Regions from separate parts of the Gracilibacillus sp. HCP3S3_G5_2 genome, predicted to be linked through region 3. Evidence: predicted binding sites of a transcription regulator. Region 3 holds the regulator's gene; each other region holds the start of a gene.
What was found. The regulator Rex, encoded in region 3, represses fermentation and respiration genes when NADH is low (regulators of the CRP and FNR family bind a similar motif). The targets are predictions, from matches to a motif close to TTGTGAAATATTTCACAA.
Positions count from the first base shown of each region.

Region 1: the regulator Rex is predicted to act here: its motif matches at 3,698-3,715, upstream of ACTNEP_RS00525 (nitrate/nitrite transporter).
Region 2: the regulator Rex is predicted to act here: its motif matches at 1,919-1,936, upstream of ACTNEP_RS09975 (AtpZ/AtpI family protein).

Region 1 covers NZ_JBQHXU010000001.1:107,639-114,029, reverse strand. Annotated here, with positions in the region: gene ACTNEP_RS00535 (LamG-like jellyroll fold domain-containing protein) at 1-1,676, opposite strand, end outside; gene ACTNEP_RS00530 (alpha-L-arabinofuranosidase C-terminal domain-containing protein) at 2,068-3,564, opposite strand; gene ACTNEP_RS00525 (nitrate/nitrite transporter) at 3,775-5,268, shown strand; gene ACTNEP_RS00520 (hypothetical protein) at 5,413-6,216, shown strand.
Region 2 covers NZ_JBQHXU010000005.1:249,081-255,471, reverse strand. Annotated here, with positions in the region: gene ACTNEP_RS09980 (S8 family serine peptidase) at 1-1,667, shown strand, start outside; gene ACTNEP_RS09975 (AtpZ/AtpI family protein) at 2,017-2,238, shown strand; gene ACTNEP_RS09970 (ATP synthase subunit I) at 2,241-2,627, shown strand; gene atpB (F0F1 ATP synthase subunit A) at 2,633-3,355, shown strand; gene atpE (F0F1 ATP synthase subunit C) at 3,402-3,608, shown strand; gene atpF (F0F1 ATP synthase subunit B) at 3,972-4,499, shown strand; gene ACTNEP_RS09950 (F0F1 ATP synthase subunit delta) at 4,496-5,038, shown strand; gene atpA (F0F1 ATP synthase subunit alpha) at 5,060-6,391, shown strand, end outside.
Region 3 covers NZ_JBQHXU010000015.1:8,171-14,561, reverse strand. Annotated here, with positions in the region: gene ACTNEP_RS18115 (FadR/GntR family transcriptional regulator) at 1-513, shown strand, start outside; gene groL (chaperonin GroEL) at 899-2,530, opposite strand; gene groES (co-chaperone GroES) at 2,598-2,882, opposite strand; gene ACTNEP_RS18100 (lysostaphin resistance A-like protein) at 3,138-3,848, shown strand; gene ACTNEP_RS18095 (YdiK family protein) at 3,853-4,062, shown strand; gene ACTNEP_RS18090 (hypothetical protein) at 4,074-4,391, opposite strand; gene ACTNEP_RS18085 (redox-sensing transcriptional repressor Rex) at 4,452-5,099, opposite strand; gene ACTNEP_RS18080 (ABC-F family ATP-binding cassette domain-containing protein) at 5,269-6,391, shown strand, end outside.

The DNA.
Region 1 (6,391 bases), on a different contig from region 3:
ATTGCCTTTACTACTTCAGCATCAGATCTATTTTCTTGCTTACTGCCCCAAATGGCAATCCCTTCATCGGACATTGCTGTAAAAGTCATCACATATTGCTCAGATATTTCATCCCATTGCGGAACAAATACACCTTTGTATCTTTCACCATCAAGTGTAATTTCTGCTTTGTTAGGTCCTGTTTTCTTCCAGGTACCTTCTACTGCACCAGTTACTTTGTTGTTTTGCTCAAGTGTTACATACTCGGAAGTTTCTATTGCATCAGAGTATTCATTTCCGTGATTAATAAGTTTGTACAAACCTTCTATATCCTTTTTATTTACCTTTTCAAGTTCCTTGCCAGTATAACGGTAAGGTGATACCACTGGCCAATTGTCTTCATTCATAAAAATGGAATGGATTCTCATTTCATGTACTTCACCTTGATTAGGAAAACGAGTATGGAAGACTAGTAGCTGTTCACCTGTTTCGTCGTCTAAATAAACAGAATTGTGGCCTGGGGATACATATCCAAAGCCATCACCATAACCAGGTTCACCAACTTTTCGATCAAACATAAAGTTCCCCATTATTTTATTGCCATAGGTATGGTTAGAAACATTCCCAGGAAGTACAGCATCTTGACCTTTAGCATCCACATATGGTCCCTCGGGATCCGTTGCCCTAAAAACTCTCATATTATATCCGCCGTCTGCACCTAACCAGCCATATGTTACATATAAATAGTAATAATCGGCTTTCTCATCGTATACGATATACGGCCCTTCACCTGATTGAGTATAGCCACCGGCGATTTTCGTTCCAAAGTACCGGTCGATCATTCTGCCATCATCCGTTTCACCGTCTTCACCAGGATAAATAACCTGACCTGTTTCTTTATCTATTTCGAGCAGGAATATACCACCAGACCATGATCCATAGCTCATCCAAAGCCTGTCATTCTCATCATAGAACAGGTTGGCATCAATTGCATTAGGGTACATCGTATTATTAAATGATCCATTACTATTAAACCAGTTCTCATTTTCTTCTACTAATATTCCTTCATCAATCAAGTCCGGTATATTCGTATTTTCCCATTGCTTATTAACTGTACTGTTATTATCATAGGCTTCCTCTTCTGTGAAGCCTGAATAAACGACAGTATCCACATATTCATATGGCCCTTCAATATCCTTTGCAACAGCATAGCCGATTGCAGAGCGAATGTAGGTCGAGGATGCACTATAATAGATCATGTAAGCTCCTTTGGAACCATCTTCATTGATATAATCTTCATTATAGAAAATATCTGGTGCCCATACTGCAAATCCACCATAGCTATCCGCATCATTTTCACCAGCCCACTCAAACGAACCAGCCAAATTTTCAGAGAGGTCGCCATATAACGCGTTACCAGGTGTAGTATAACCATTTGTGAATCTTTCCCAACTCATCAAGTCTGTAGATTTTGCTGCTTCAATATGGGTACCAAAAGCATAGAAAGTATCGCCATCTTTAATAATGGAAGGATCATGTACCGATACGTTTTCAAAATGAGGTACAGGACCTGCTAAAGGCTGTCCAGGTTTATTGCCCTTATACGATTGTTCTTGATTGGATGCTGCCAATCCAATTGCTGGAACTAACATAAAAAAGACTAGCGTGATAACTAATTTACTACTGATAGATTTCATGAAAACTCTCCTTTCAAAATGGTCAAATTTAAGAAAGACAGTAATACCTTCATTTACCTTTAAGAATCCCTCCTTTCGTATGTATACGTTTTCATTTTAATAAAAACAATAACCAATAGAGAATAACAAGCAACTATCTATTATTTGATTATCATTTTTGTTAAGTTAATAACAATAGGCTAGAAAAATATGTATAAATTAATTAATAATATAATACAATAAGGGATTTTGATTTTCAATGTTGTAATATAAATGTAATGATAATATCTAGATTAATGATATTTGCATGCTAGTTTACATTTGCTATATTTGTTAAATAGAAAAGAGAGGTAAATTGCTAGAGAAATGAAAAAGCCCTGTTGCCAGAAGGGAACAGGGGCAATAATTATAATTATTCTAAAACTAATATATTTACTGAATGAGGCTCAACCTCTACAGCCATCTCTTTTGCATTCGTTTTCATCTTATGCTGGACAGTCTTACAGTTGTCTTGTTGATTGATGTCATTGTAGGCATCCTTAGAAGAACCAACAATAGAATAGACAGTTCCATGTTCAAATTGACTATCGGTTATTAGGTTAACGATTCTTTTTTCTTCTGGATGTCTATTAACCATAGCGATTCTTAAGTTTTTGGATCCATCTCTTGTTGTAGCTATAACGTCTAATGATGGTACTTCATACTTTTTCCCCTCATTATTCACTTCGAATATATCATTTTGAAAAGTCCATGAGTCAACTATTTTATCTCCCATATATTTTGAGTATAATTCAAAAACATAGTAAGTAGAACGTAATACAAGCCCATCCTCATGGGTGAAAACAGCACCACGAGTGTTCACAATAGGTGCGAAATTCGCCATTCCAACAATATCACTATGTTTTAAACAAATATTCAGGAAACATGCATTAAAAACAGCGTCTGCCATTGTATAGGTAGAATTAATATCATTGCGATCTCTTGCTGAAATAATGTTATCTGCCATCCAATCCCCTCTATGGACATTTGGATGGTGCCAACCCCGCAAGTTCCATTCGTCAAAAGCAATCTTTATTTTGTCTAGATAGCCAAGTGATCCTAGTATATATTTTGTTTTTAAGATTTGCTCTTCTATCTCTAACGTATGGATCATACAAGTTTCATAGGAGGAAGGATTGTCTACTTCATGGAGACGATCCCAATAACCATGTATCGAAATCCAATCTAAAAAGTCTCCTGCTTCCTTTAAAAGGTTAATATTCCAATTCAAATCAGAAATGCTGGCCGCGAGTAGCTCGATGGAAGGATCTACCCGTTTCATCATTTTAGCAGATTCTAATACGAATCGGCCCCATTCTTTTTGGTCTTTTGCCCCAATTTCCCAATTACCATAGTTTTCATTACCGATACTCCAATATTTTACATTAAATGGCTCTTCATGACCGTTTTCTTGTCTCATTTTTGCATACTTTCCTTCATTTTTAAGGTTGCAATATTCCACCCAATTACTCATCTCTTCAGCTGTACCAGTCCCTGCATTTGTACAAATATATGGTTCTGCTTCTATCGAATGGCAGAAGGTAACAAATTCGTCAGTTCCGAATAGATTTGGCTCTTCAACTCTCCAGGCTTTATCAAAAAAAGGCTTTCGTTCTCCCACACCATCCTCCCAGTGATAATTAGAAACAAAACAACCACCTGGCCATCTGACAATAGGTGTTCCAATATTTTTTAATGCTTCGCGTACGTCGTTACGAAATCCGTGTTCGTCTGCGAAAGGGGATTCAGGATCGTAAATTCCTCCATAAATTTGCCGGTGAAAATGTTCCATAAAATGACCATAAATCAGGGAGCTACTACTACGTAATACACGCCTTGCATTCACTTCAACCTTTGTTTCTTTTCCCATCGTTTCCACCTCATTTTCCCATTAATTTTAAATCTGAAAAGCAGTGTATAGTTTTACTATACATGGTTAATTCCTTTTTATAAACCGCTTACAATAAGTTCTTGCTTCTCATTTTTAAAAATTTCGAGTATGAATGTGAAATGTATCACAATAAAATTATAGAGGAGCTGATATGATAAATATAATAAATGAAGGAGAGGATGGACGAATATGAAAAATGTTGAAAAGTTTCAACTACCCTTACAAACACTTAGTCTTGTAGTTGGTTTTATGGTGTGGGTGTTACTTTCATCCTTAATGAGTTTTATTAAACAAGATATTAGTTTAACTGCAGGACAAATCTCCTTTGTTACAGCAGTACCTGTAATTTTGGGTTCTATTCTGCGGATTCCATTGGGTTTTTATACTAATCGCTTTGGAGCACGTGGTTTGTTCGTTTTAAGTTTACTCTTTTTGATTGTTCCAGTTGGTTATTTGGGCATGGCCAATAGCTTTACCGATTTAATTATTTCAGGACTATTCTTAGGTATAGGTGGAGCAATATTCTCTATTGGCGTCACCTCCTTACCCAAATATTATCCGAAAGAAAAACATGGATTCGTCAATGGGATTTATGGTGTGGGTAACATCGGGACCGCTATCACCTCATTTGGTTCACCGATTATTGCAGGAATGGTAGGCTGGCGAATAGCGGTATTTACATTTATTATTCCTTTATTACTGTTTGCAATCTTAAATTTCTTTTTAGGTGACCGTAAGGAAACAAAAGTACAAACATCGTTAAAGCAACAAGTGTTGGGTGTCTATAAAAATAACAAATTATGGTTTTTAAGCTTTTTTTACTTTTTAACTTTTGGTTCCTTTGTTGCTTTAACTGTATATTTACCTAATTTTTTAGTGTCGGAATTTCAGCTTTCGGAAGTGGATGCTGGTTTACGGACAGCAGGTTTTATTGTGGTATGTACAATACTTAGACCTGTTGGTGGATGGTTAGGAGATAGACTTAATCCATTCAAAGTATTAATGTTCGTTTTTACCGGCTTAACGATTTCCGGCATATTGCTATCTTTTTCACCTACAATTATGTTATATACTGTTGGTAGTTTATCTGTAGCGTTGTTTGCCGGTATTGGCAATGGTACAATCTTTAAATTAGTTCCATTATATTTCACTAAACAGGCAGGGATTGTAAATGGTATTGTTGCTGCAATGGGAGGATTGGGTGGATTCTTTCCACCGCTCATTCTGACTTTTGTGTATGATATCAATGGCCACTATGCGATAGGGTTTATGGCACTGTCGCAATTGGCATTAGCCAGTTTAATAATCATCATCTGGATGTATTATACCGATAAGTTGAATCTCTCCAATTATATTGTAAATAATGCAGGGCAGGGTATTTTAGTAACAGATGAAAATGGCAAGATTACCAAAATAAATCATGCCTTTGAACGAATCACTGGTTATCAGGAAGAAGAGGTTATCGGTCACAATCCAAATATTTTAAACTCTGGAAAACAAGATGCAAATTTTTATATGGAAATGTGGAACCAACTAAAAGAAAAAGGAATTTGGCAAGGCAAAATCACTAATAAACGTAAAAATGGAGAGTTTTACACGCAATGGCTATCTATAAGTGTGTTACAGGATTCAGGAGGAAATATTACTAATTATGTAGGGGTATTTAGCGAAATGTATGACTAGTCTTTATTTAAATTTAAACAACCCTTTATTGACGTAAGTACCTTCAGGTTATTCTTCCGAGTTAGCTTTGCTAATCACATTATTTTCTCTCTTTTTGTTAAGTTTTTTACTTATCATTTATAATATGGAAGAGGGGGAATAATGATGATCGCTGCAATGTATAAGCGTAGAGAGAAATTAGCCGTAATTTTGTTAAGCTTTGTGTTGGTAGTTATTGCGATATTTTTGGTCTTTGACACGCCAACAACAGCAGATGAGTGGGTCGATGTAAGCTTTTTACTATTTCCTAGTATCTTTTTGCTTCTAATTGTTTTTATAAGCAGAAATAAATATCAGAAAGTAAAAGGTATCGATATTCCTTTGTCTAATGCTACTATAGAAGAAATTGATCATTTTGTCGTAAAAAAAGATGCAACATTTATTTCACAATTATTGGTTTTTGAAAAAACTGGAGCCTTTATGGGACTATATAAACTCAGTTCTTTAACTTGGTGGCAGTATCCATTCGTTTTTTTTAACGTTATCTCGTTTTTACCAATCCAAGTTCATTATTTTTCTAATCAAGGTGATAAAATATTTTCGTTTAAGAAAAGAGGAATAGCGAAAACAGTCCTAGATGTCTATGATTCTGATGATAATTATATTGGGCAATACGAACAGGAAGACTTTAAGAGTTTGGTTAAGATAAAAGGTAAACTATTGGATCGTCATGGTCTACCAATATTATCTGTCAAAACGAATGGAGCATATGGCGATTTTGATATCCGTGATGAACAGGGTCATCGTTGGGCATACTTTTACAATGGAAGATTTCCGTTCGAGTACACAACGATTTTTAAAGATATCGATAACGATATTGTGCAAGTTTCAAGTGATATTGATCGCGAAAAAAAGATCTTACTACTAGCGATGATTGGGTATATGTTTTCGACACGTAATAGTAGGTAAGCTAATACTACATAATTAAAGAAGCAGGGATAGAACGAAATAGGGGAAGGAGGATCCGAACAAGCCGAAGCGCTGAGAGCTTTCAGATATTAGTGTTCGGATTTTTCCTTCTGGACAACTCTTTTGCCACACCCTCATTTATCATGCCTTCTATAATAGCTATTTGATTATTCCT
Region 2 (6,391 bases), on a different contig from region 3:
ACGATGACCCAATGGAATCAACTCCTGAACAAGGTATCCCTACGCTGCATGGCTCCCATGTCGCAGGAATAATAGGGGCGAACGGTCAGATGAAAGGAGTGGCTCCAGATGCGGAACTCTATGCCTATCGAGCACTCGGACCAGGTGGAACCGGGACAACTGTACAGGTAATGGCGGGGATTGAGGCCGCTGTAAAAGATGGGATGGACATTATCAACCTTTCATTAGGAAATTCGATTAATGGTCCCGATTGGCCGACAAGTGTTGCTGTAAATCGCGCAACAGAAAAAGGGGTGACGGTAGTTATTGCCAATGGTAATACGGGACCTGATTTATGGACGGTTGGGTCACCAGCAACAGCCAGTCAAGTCATTTCTGTCGGCGCATCAACCCCGAAACTAAAACGTCCTTTTCTGTTTGATCGGTTTCATGATAAAAAAATAGAGATCATCCCGATGCAAGGCTCACCTAATTGGGATTTCCCTCGTGATTTAGAAGTAACGGATAATCAAGAAGAACTAAAGAATGATGCGATTCTAATAACAGATCGGGAAGAAGAGATTCCCTTTGCTCAATTAGCAGCCGAGGCTGAAGCTAATGGCGCCGCAGCGTTACTAATTGCAAACAATGAAGAAGAAGGGGTTTTTGAGGGTGCTGTAGATCCAAATATATCCATACCGGTTGCAGCGATCAGTCAAGAGGATGGAACATGGTTAAAAGAAAATCCGGGTTATTTATCGATTGAATATGAGGAAATTCAAGATACGATAACGGAATTTAGTTCACGTGGACCGGTTACTGTTAATTGGGCAATAAAACCAGAAATAGTTGCGCCAGGTGCCGGTATTTTAAGTACGGTACCTGGTGGATATCAGGCATTAAATGGAACAAGTATGGCAGCACCTCATGTCGCAGGTGTACTAGCTTTGTTGAAAGAAGCTCATCCGGATTGGACACCGGCTCAATTGAAGGCGGCAATTTTGACTACAGCTGAACCTTTTCATAACTTTCAGCCGATTGAACAAGGAGCAGGGAAAATCAACCCGAAAAAAGCACTCGAAACCGATACCTTAATCCATCAATCGCTCCTGCAATTTGGTAAGATAACTGGTCATAGTGAACAAAAAACAAGCAAGCTTACTGTAGAAAATATCTCTGATCAAACCAAGCAATATGCTTTTACGTTACCAGAGCAAGATCAGGACATTCGTTTTCAGTTGCCAAAAAGCTTCACTCTACAACCAGGTGAGAAGAAAGAAGTTGAGGTAAAAGCAACGATTAGGACAGGTCAACTCGAGGAAGGGATGAAACAAGGATACCTTTTTTTGAACGATACCCCTATTCCGTACATGTTTTTAACAGAAGAAAATGAGATACCGAAAGCGATGGGCCTTGAATTAACGATAACACCACTAGAAGATTCTTATCATTATCAATTATATTTAGTAGAAGCAGCAGAAAAACTAACTATTGACCTATACGATGCCAACACATTTGCATTTGTCACTACGTTGGAAGAACGAACAGCATTACAACCAGGTGTTATTGAAGGAGAAATTGAACAACAACAACTTCTCGAAGGGCATTACATCGCCAACATAACTATTCAAACAAGCAACGGCCAGATCTATCAGTATCAAACAATTTTAGATGGTGGGGTTGGTTGAAGCTCCTGTGGAGTGGGTGAAAGAGATAAAGATCTCTCTCTAACCTGCTTCACACCTTTTATTTCGCGACACGAAGTAATTGTCACATTTTTTTCGAAAAGTGTTGTTTTCCACATGATGGCTAGCAGGAAAAGGAGTCTCTCAAAAAGTGTGGAAATTTGTCTGTTTATTTTTGTTTTTTGTCTGTGAAATCGATTGACAATAAAGAACCCCTATTGTATGCTAATTTAGTGTGGATGATAAGGGTTACAGTGTGACAAATATCACGAAAAAGGAAAATGGCAATCGTATCTATCCGTTTTTCTTATCTATACATATGTAATAGGTTTTGTATATTAGGAGTGAGTAAATGTCACCACCGAAAAAGAGCCCTTACCATGGATTAGCAGTTTATAGTGCTGTCTTGTCACAAATTGTCGGTGCGCCATTAATTGGCTTGTTTATCGGCAGAAGTGTGGACAAGTATCTCTCCACATCACCACTTTTTTTAGTGATCGGATTACTTTTTGGTCTAGGAGCCGGTTTATACGGAACCATTCATTACGTACGAGATTTAACGGGAGACGAGTAACTATGAATCAATACAAAAATATGATAACCCGTCAGCGTAAATGGATGTTCTATCTCCTTGCACTTTTTGTTCTTGGCTGGGGTTTTACACCTTTTCCAAGAGTATTCCTCGGACTTCTCCTAGGAACAGCATTAAGCTTTTATAATTTATGGGTAATGCAACGTAAGATCGACCGTTTTGGAAAGGCAATTTCGGATGGTGGTCGACCAGGGGGAATTGGTACGTTTACCCGCTTAGCTACTGCAGCATTAGCGGTACTCATCGCAATGCGCTTTGAAGAATATTTCCATTTAATGTCTGTTATTTTGGGATTAATGACAACTTATGTTGTTATTATGATAGATTTTGCATTTTTTAGAAAACTAGACGAGCAAAAGGAAGTGAGGTGAAGGAATTGGATCACGAATCACCGATGTTGGAAGATCTATTTGGTATTCCATGGCTAGATTTTAACCTTTCCACTACATTAATGACTTTTGTTTCTTCTGTCATTGTATTTATCATCTGTACACTAGCAGCGAGAAACCTCAAAATGAAGCCAACTGGTTTTCAAAACTTTATGGAGTGGATTGTAGATTTTGTCAAAGGTATTATCGGGGATACGATGGATTGGAAAACAGGTAAAGTATTTTTACCACTTGGTTTAACGTTACTAGTATATATCTTTATTAGTAACATTCTTGGTGTTATTACTATGGGTGTATGGGGTCATACGCTATGGTGGAAATCACCTACTTCAGATGCAACGCTCACCTTATCATTATCAGCGTTGGTCATCATTTTAACTCATTATTATGGAGTGAAAGTAAAAGGGTTCAAGGAGTATACAAAAGATTATGTGCGTCCTGTACCATTTTTACTACCATTTAAGATTATTGAAGAATTTACGAACACCTTAACATTGGGTCTACGTCTCTTCGGTAATATCTTTGCGGGAGAAATTTTATTATCACTTATTACCAAAATGGCCTTCGTGGCTATACCATTTACATTTATTTCCATCATTCCGATGATGGCATGGCAAGGATTCAGTTTATTCATAGGTGCTATCCAAGCATTTATTTTCACAATGTTAACAATGGTTTATATGTCTCATAAAGTGAGTTCAGACCATTAAAATATTAAAATAGTAATGATTTATACATTTTAAAGGAGGAAATACAATGGGAGCTTTAGCAGCTGCAATTGCAATTGGTTTAGCGGCACTTGGTGCTGGTTTAGGTAACGGTATGATCGTAAGTCGTACAGTAGAAGGGATTGCACGTCAACCAGAATTAAGAGGTGCACTTCAAACAACAATGTTTATCGGGGTAGCGTTAGTAGAGGCGATTCCAATTTTCGCCGTAGTTATTGCCTTTATGGTAATGTAATCATATTTAATGTTGATAGAATGGCGAAGTTCGTCCAAGACAACCTTCGCCATTACTTTGTAAAAAGAAAAGCGAAGTTTGCTAGTTGCTGGCGCTTATAGCTAGACAAGAAAAGCGAAGAGGGCCTGTTCAGCAACGTATTAAACTGGACTGAACCGGAAGGAGATAAAGGAAACACGACGAAGACTGAGTCGATGTTGACTTATCGTACGGAGGTGAGGGAAGTTTACTAGTTGCTGGCGCTTATAGCTAGACAAGAAAAGCAAAAAGCACCGTTTAATGGTGTAATTAAGAGTTTTATATAAATAAAGAATGTAATGTAAAAGTGAAATAGATGACTAATCGTGGGAAGGAGTGAACACTGTGCAACTTTTAGCAGGTGGAGTGACCATTCAAGCTTCAATTGGCGGTTTGCAAGGTGGAGATATGGCATTTGCTATTATCAGTTTCCTCGCTTTACTAGCATTATTGAAAAAATTTGCGTGGGGTCCATTAATGAACAAGATGGAAGAGCGCGAAAACTATATTGCAAATGAAATTGACACAGCTGAAAAGAACCGGGCAGAAGCTGAAAAAGCAGCACGTGAAGCAAATGAACAATTAAAGGCGACGCGTCAGGAAGCACACCAAATTATCGAAGATGCGAAAAAAGCTGCCGGTCAGCAAGAAAAAGCGATTATCGATGCAGCGAACGAGGCAGCAGCTCGTTTGAAGAAGTCTGCAGAAGAAGATATCGCACGCGAAAAAGAAAAAGCAGTCGAGGCACTTCAGGCACAAGTGGCAACATTGTCTGTACAAATTGCTACTAAAGTGATTGAAAAAGAAATCAGTGCTGAAGATCAAGAACAGTTGATCAGTGAGTACATTAAAGAGGTAGGAGAAGAGCAATGAGTAAAACGAATGTAGCAAAACGTTATGCAGAAGCTCTTTTTCAAATCGGTCAGGAAAAAGAAACAATTGATTTCCTAGAAACAGAACTGGCAACTGTCAAAGAAGTTTTTCAAACTAATAAAGCATTTCTTCCATTCTTACAGCATCCAAAAGTAGAAACAGAAAAGAAAAAGCAGCTACTGAATGAAGCATTTGCAGGCTTTTCGAAGGATGTATTACATACACTTTCGTTACTTGTAGATCGTCATAATGAAGCAATTGTTCCGGATGTTGTCGATCACTTTATCACTTTTGCGAATGAAGCAAAAGGCGTTAAAGAGGCAACTGTTTATTCGGTTCGCGCATTATCAGATGCAGAAAAACAGGAAATTGAGAATGTGTTTACACAGAAATTAAATGCAAAATCATTAAAGATAAATAACGAGATTGATCCATCCGTTATCGGTGGTGTCAAGATTAGAGTTGGCAACACAGTATTTGACGGCTCTATCAAAGGGAAATTGGATCGTCTTGAACGACAAATTGCAAGAGCAAATTAAGGACGATAGGGGTGAAATGGCATGAGCATTAAAGCTGAAGAAATCAGTGCGCTGATTAAACAGCAAATTGAAAGCTATGATTCAGACATCGAAGTGAGCGATGTTGGTACAGTTATTGAAATTGGTGACGGTATCGCACGTGCACATGGTCTTGATAACGTCATGTCTGGTGAGCTTGTTGAATTTTCAAATGGTGTCATGGGTATGGCACAAAACTTAGAAGAATCAAATGTCGGGATCGTAATCCTTGGACCTTATACCGGAATTCGTGAAGGTGACGAGGTTCGTCGTACAGGTCGTATTATGGAAGTGCCAGTAGGGGAGGAACTTATTGGTCGTGTCGTAAACCCGCTAGGACAACCAGTGGATGGTAAAGGCCCTGTGGAAACTTCTAAAGCACGCCCAATCGAATCTCCGGCACCTGGTGTAATGGATCGTAAATCAGTTGATGAGCCATTACAAACTGGTATCAAAGCGATTGATGCATTAGTACCGATCGGTCGTGGTCAACGTGAGTTAATTATCGGGGACCGTCAGACAGGTAAGACAACAGTAGCAATTGATACCATATTGAATCAAAAAGATGAAGATATGATCTGTATCTATGTTGCAATCGGTCAAAAAGACTCGACTGTACGTGGAACAGTAGAAGTACTTCGTAAACATGGAGCGCTTGACTATACGATCGTAGTATCTGCTGGTGCTAGTGAACCTGCGCCACTTCAATACCTTGCACCATATGCAGGGGTATCCATGGGTGAAGAGTTCATGTACAATGGCAAGCACGTATTGGTTGTATATGATGACTTAACGAAACAAGCGAACGCTTATCGTGAGCTGTCACTACTATTACGTCGTCCACCAGGACGTGAAGCATTCCCTGGGGATGTATTCTACTTACACTCTCGTTTACTAGAGCGTGCAGCAAAACTTAGTGATGCAAAAGGTGGAGGTTCATTAACAGCACTTCCATTTGTTGAAACACAAGCAGGGGATATCTCCGCTTATATTCCGACAAACGTCATTTCGATTACAGATGGACAAATTTTCTTACAATCTGATTTATTCTTCTCAGGTGTACGTCCAGCGATCAACCCTGGTCTATCGGTATCACGTGTAGGTGGTTCCGCACAGATCAAAGCGATGAAGAAAGTTGCTGGTACGTTACGTCTAGACTTAGCTTCTTTCCGTGAATTGGAATCATTCGCTCAGTTCGGTTCTGATTTGGATAAAGCAACACAAGCGAAGTTAAATCGTGGTGCACGTACAGTAGAAGTACTAAAACAAGGCCTGCATAAGCCATTAGTGGTAGAAAAACAAGTTATGATTATCTATGCCTTAACAAAAGGTTTC
Region 3 (6,391 bases):
GAAGCACTCAGTTACCTAGAAAACACAGAAGTTATACGTGTCAAACAAGGACAAGGAGCCTTTTTGAACGAGTCTAACATAACTAGTCTTTTAGACAATTATTTTTTCTTATGGCAAATTAATGGGGGAAAATTAGAGGACATATTAAGCCTACGAGCCATATTTGAGACTAGCGCCATTGACGAGATTCTTAAAGAAAATGACAAACAATCATTAGAAGGACTAATGAGAACAGTAGAAGATAGTAGAAAGGCTACGAATCAAGAAGAATACAGAGAAGCAGATGTTCAATTTCATAAGCAATTACTTACATTAACCAATAACCATTTATTTATACAACTAACAAATATGATTACCAGTTATTTCTTCCAAGTACAACATTTACAAATAACAGCAGAGAAATATGCTGAGATTATTAAAGAACATACAGAAATCGTCCAAGCCCTCATGGAGGAGAACTCAGATAAAGCAAAATCCCTGATTACTCATCATATCAAAAAAACAGATGTGTAGCAAAGAGGGGATAGATTTTGTTCCAGTTTTGCACGCCTTAGTGCCCTCAAAGAAAGAAACTTGTCATATCTTCAGGAGTAAAAATATTTTGTATAAACGGGAATTGCACTCAACTAACAGCTAAAGACTTTACGTGAAGATAACTAATGTAAGAAAACCAGATCTCATTTGAACTTTTCTAGTGATATAAATAAATACCTAGTAATGACATGACGCCAATTGTATAACTGCAGTAAGTATCGATTATATGATTTCTCGAGCTGTTCCCCCCGTTTCCAATAATAAAGAAAGAGGCTTTTCAAAAGTTTGGTTAACTAATGAAAAGCCTCTTTAAATATTATATGATGTTGTTATTTTGCTTGTAAATCAAGGGTTTGAGCAGCTATTACATCATGCCGCCCATTCCGCCCATGCCACCCATGTCAGGTGCTGCGCCGCCAGCATTTTCTTCTGGAATCTCTGCTACTACTGCTTCAGTAGTTAAGAACATCGCAGATACAGATGCAGCGTTTTGCAGTGCAGAACGAGTAACTTTTGTAGGATCAACAATACCTGCGTCGATCATATTTACCCATTCACCAGTTGCAGCGTTGAATCCTACACCAACCTCTTCACCTTTTAGACGTTCTACAATAATAGAACCTTCAAGTCCTGCATTCTCTGCAATTTGACGAACTGGTGCTTCTAATGCGCGAAGAACGATATTAACACCAGTTGCTTCGTCTCCTTCAAGTCCTAGCTCTGCAACTTGGTTGTATACGTTAAGTAATGCAGTACCACCACCAGAAACGATACCTTCTTGAACTGCTGCACGAGTTGAGTTCAATGCGTCCTCAATACGTAGCTTACGTTCTTTAAGCTCCGTTTCAGTTGCCGCACCAACTTTAACTACTGCTACACCACCAGCAAGTTTAGCTAGGCGTTCTTGTAGTTTTTCTTTATCAAACTCTGAAGTAGTTTCTTCTACTTGTGCACGGATTTGAGCTACGCGAGAAGCGATTTGTTCTGAGTCACCAGATCCTTCTACGATAGTTGTATTTTCTTTTGTTACAACTACTTTAGAAGCGCGACCTAATTGCTCAATAGTAGTGTTTTTAAGGTCTAATCCAAGATCTTCTGTAATAACTTCAGCACCAGTTAATACAGCGATATCTTCTAGCATTGCTTTACGACGGTCACCGAATCCAGGAGCTTTTACAGCTACTGCATTAAATGTACCACGAAGTTTGTTCACTACTAATGTAGCAAGTGCTTCACCTTCAACGTCTTCCGCAATTAATAGAAGTGGTTTACCTTGTTGTACAACTTGCTCTAGTACTGGTAATACTTCTTGGATATTATTGATTTTCTTATCTGTAATTAAGATGTATGGATCTTCAAGTTCTGCTTCCATTTTATCTTGGTCTGTAACCATGTATGGAGAAGCATAACCACGATCAAATTGCATACCTTCTACCACTTCTAGTTCTGTTGAGAAGCCTTTAGATTCTTCAATAGTGATAACACCGTCGTTACCAACGCGTTCCATTGCTTCAGCAATAAGCTTACCTACTTCTTCATCAGCAGCAGAGATAGCTGCAACTTGTGCAATGGAATCCTTGCTTTCAATTGGGTTAGAGATTTTACGTAGTTCTTCTGTAGCTACTTCTACCGCTTTTTCGATACCGCGGCGTACACCTACTGGATTTGCACCAGATGCAACGTTTTTCAATCCTTCTTGGATCATTGCCTGTGCAAGAACAGTTGCAGTAGTAGTACCGTCGCCAGCTACATCATTTGTTTGAGATGCCACTTCAGATACTAATTGTGCACCCATGTTTTCGAATTTATCTTCTAATTCGATTTCTTTCGCGATTGTTACACCATCATTTGTAATAAGTGGTGAACCGAATTTTTTATCTAAAACAACGTTACGACCTTTTGGTCCTAATGTTACTTTTACTGCATTTGCAAGTGTATCAACCCCACGTAACATTGCGCGACGTGCATCTTCACTAAATTTTAATTCTTTAGCCATTGTAAAAAAACCTCCTTAGAATTTGGAAAATGTTATGTTTATTTATCGTTCATACTCTTCGTTCAACTTAGCCTACAACTGCTAGAATGTCACTTTCACGAAGAATTAAGTATTCTTTGCCTTCATATTTTACTTCTGTACCTGCAAACTTAGAGAAAATAATGGTGCTACCTTCTTCAACTTCAAGTGCAACTTTTTCTCCATTATCTGTTACACGACCAGAGCCAACAGCTACAACCTTACCTTCCTGTGGTTTTTCTTTCGCAGAATCTGGAAGAACAATTCCACTCGCTGTTTTTTCTTCTTGTTCTACAAGCTCAATAATGACACGATCACCTAATGGTTTAAGCATCTTTGTTACCTCCTTGGATTTCTCATTCATTATTTTGTTGATTATTAGCACTCGTTCAAGAGGAGTGCTAACACAATTATTATAATAATGAAATCTATATTTTTTTGCAAGTATTTTAATAACGTTTTTTTAAAATTTTTTATGCAAAATAAGCACATACTTTTTAGATGTAGACGAAGTATTTCAATTTCATTCTAAATTTATGTTAAAATACGTATCATGACAGTAAAAAGAATTTAAGGGAGTCGTTCTACTTTGCCGAGAAAATACATTTATTTGATCATAACGTATGTTGTCATGCAGTTTTCCAGTTTATTAGCCCTACCGTTTCTACCTTTCATTGAAAACCGGGAAGCATTTTCTGTAGCATGGTCAGTGATGAGTTTCACAGTGGCACTCATTATTTCAATGATATTATTACGCGATGAAATGAAGGATTTCTTTCAGTCAAGGGATAAAAAAATAGGTGCGATCATATTGTGGTCATTCCTTGGTTTTATTTTAGTTTTAATTACACAATATGTTTCGATTATTATTGAAACATTTGTGCTTGGCATACCGCCAGGATCAGAAAATACGATGGATTTAATGAATATTGCTAGGCAAGCACCTATTTTTATAGTCATTATTTCTGTATTAGGTCCCATTTTGGAGGAACTGGTATTTCGAAAAGCTATTTTCGGATCACTGTATAAAAGAATGAACTTCTTTTTTGCTGCGTTACTATCAGGAGTGATCTTTGCTGCAGTCCATATGGATTTCGAGCATCTGTTAACATATACTGCAATAGGAATGGTATTTGCCTTCCTATATGTAGAGACAAAACGAATCATCGTCCCTATAATTGCACATATGTCGATTAATACTTTCGCTGTGATTGGTCAATTATCCGTCGATCCAGAAGAAATAGAACAACAAATGGAACAACTGGAGCAATTAATGATGATTCTCATTGGAGGACAATAGTATTATGCGTATTTCACCGTTACGTTCTGCCTTTTTTTACATTGCATTAGGAGCGTTATTCACCTATATCGCAATCCAATCGGCAGAAGAAACTGTTTTTAATTTTTTCACCATTTTATTAGCTACATTTGCTACGATTGACTTTGTCGTTGCTGTAAGACTGATAAATTTACATTTTCGCATTAAAAAAGCAAATGAAGACAAGAAAAAATAGACTCAGCTTTGTTAGCTGAGTCTATTTTTATGAAAGACTCTTTCCTTGAGTTTTCTTCTTTTTTGTCCTTCATCGCTCTTTTGAAAGACTCTTTCCTTGAGTTTTCTTCTTTTTTGTCCCTCATCACTCTTATGAAAGACTCTTTCCTTGGGTTTTCTTCTTTTTTGTCCTTCATCACTCTTATGAAAGACTCTTTCCTTGGGTTTTCTTCTTTTTTGTCCTTCATCACTCTTATGAAAGACTCTTTCCTTGGGTTTTTCTTCTTTTTTGTCCTTCATCACTCTTATGAAAGACTCTTTCCTTGGGTTTTCTTCTTTTTTGTCCTTCATTGACCTTTATAAATCAACTATAACTCAGAAGATAAGATCGAACTACCTTGAGGTTGTCTTTCATTCTTCTCCATTCTCTAACGGATAATGCTTCATAAAATAAGCGAGTGATTGTAATTCTACTGCTAAGTCAATATGATGTACACGTACATTTTCTGGTACAGTAATTCTTGCTGGAGTAAAATTTAATATCCCGCTTATCCCTGCTTTCACCAGACGGTCGGTAATACTCTGTGCTTCTGAGACAGGTACTGTTAAAATAGCTACCGTTATATTTTCTAGATTATCCTCTAGATCGTCAATGTGATGTACCTGAATATTTCCAATCGTTTTACCGACCTTACGTTTATCTGCATCAAAAGCGACTTCAATTTTTGTATTATTGTTTTTAGTAAAATTATAATTTAAAAAAGCGGTTCCCAAATTACCAACACCAATTAGAGCTACAGGCGTATTTTCATCCTGATCTAATGTTTTTCGGAAAAAGCCAAGCAAATATTCGACATTGTAACCATATCCTTTTTTTCCTAAGGCGCCAAAATAAGAGAAATCTCGTCTGATCGTAGCAGAATCCACTTTAATCGCATCACTTAATTCTTTCGACGATACTCGTGATTTTCCTTGGATATGAAGATTATTTAAAAAACGGTAATATAATGGTAAGCGTTTTGCCGTAGCTTGTGGTATCTTATTCTGATTCATTATCATTCATTCCCCTTACTATTGTTCGGTTTGGATTTGTGAATGTTTATACTTATTTTTTATTCTATCAGAAAAACGGATAAATGTCGTGAAATAATTCACTTAAGCCTAATCAACCGTGCTTGCAGTGGTATCTGCTTTCCGATACACTAAACATATTAGAGGTGAAAAGCAGATGATTTATTTACAAGTAAACAATTTAACAAAAAGATTTGGTGCAGAACTGATCTTGTCTAATATAAAACTAGAGATAAAAAGTAACGACCGTATTGCCATTGTAGGACGTAACGGTGCTGGTAAATCGACACTTTTAAATATTATTTCCAATCAACTTAGTTATGATGAAGGGGAAATTCATAAACCAAAAGAGGTATCATTGGGGTACCTTGCCCAACATTCCGGCCTAGACTCCAATGAAACAATTTGGGAAGAGATGCTCAAAATATTTGCGCATTTTCAAAAGGAAGAAAGCACATTGCGCCAGATGGAGCAACAAATGGGTGATCCTGATTTGATTGCTGATAGTGAACGCTATGAGCAGCTACTTACTAGCTATGATCAAAAACAGGAAAATTTTAAGCTTGCCGGCGGATATCAGTATGAAGCGGACATCAAAGCAGTGTTAAATGGTCTTGATTTTCCTGAAACCATGTGGACAACCTCCATCGCTACACTAAGTGGCGGGCAGAAAACAAGGCTGGCATTAGGGAAACTGTTATTAACGAAGCCTGATATTCTCATTCTAGATGAGCCTACCAACCATTTGGATATTCAAACCTTGACCTGGTTAGAAGGTTATTTAAACAATTATCAGGGTGCTGTCGTCATCGTATCCCACGACCGTTACTTCCTTGATAAAACCGTGAATATTGTCTATGAAATCTCTCGGCATCATTCTACTAAGTATCACGGAAATTATAGTGACTATTTACAACAAAAAGCGGCAAACTATGAGCGCGACCTTAAGCTGTATGAAAAACAACAAAATGAAATGAAAAGAATGGAAGAGTTTATTCAGAAAAATATTGTACGTGCTTCCACTACTAAACGTGCCCAAAGCAGACGAAAGCAATTAGAAAAAATGGAAGTCATGGACAAACCTGCAGGAGATGAAAACTCGGCAAAGTTCTCTTTTACGATTGATCGTAGAAGTGGCAATGACGTATTAAAAATGAATGATCTATCCTTTCGCTATCGTGAAACAGATCCTTTCATTTTTTCCAACCTTAACTTGCACATGGAACGTGGAGATAGTATTGCATTGGTCGGACCAAATGGTGTTGGAAAATCAACCTTAT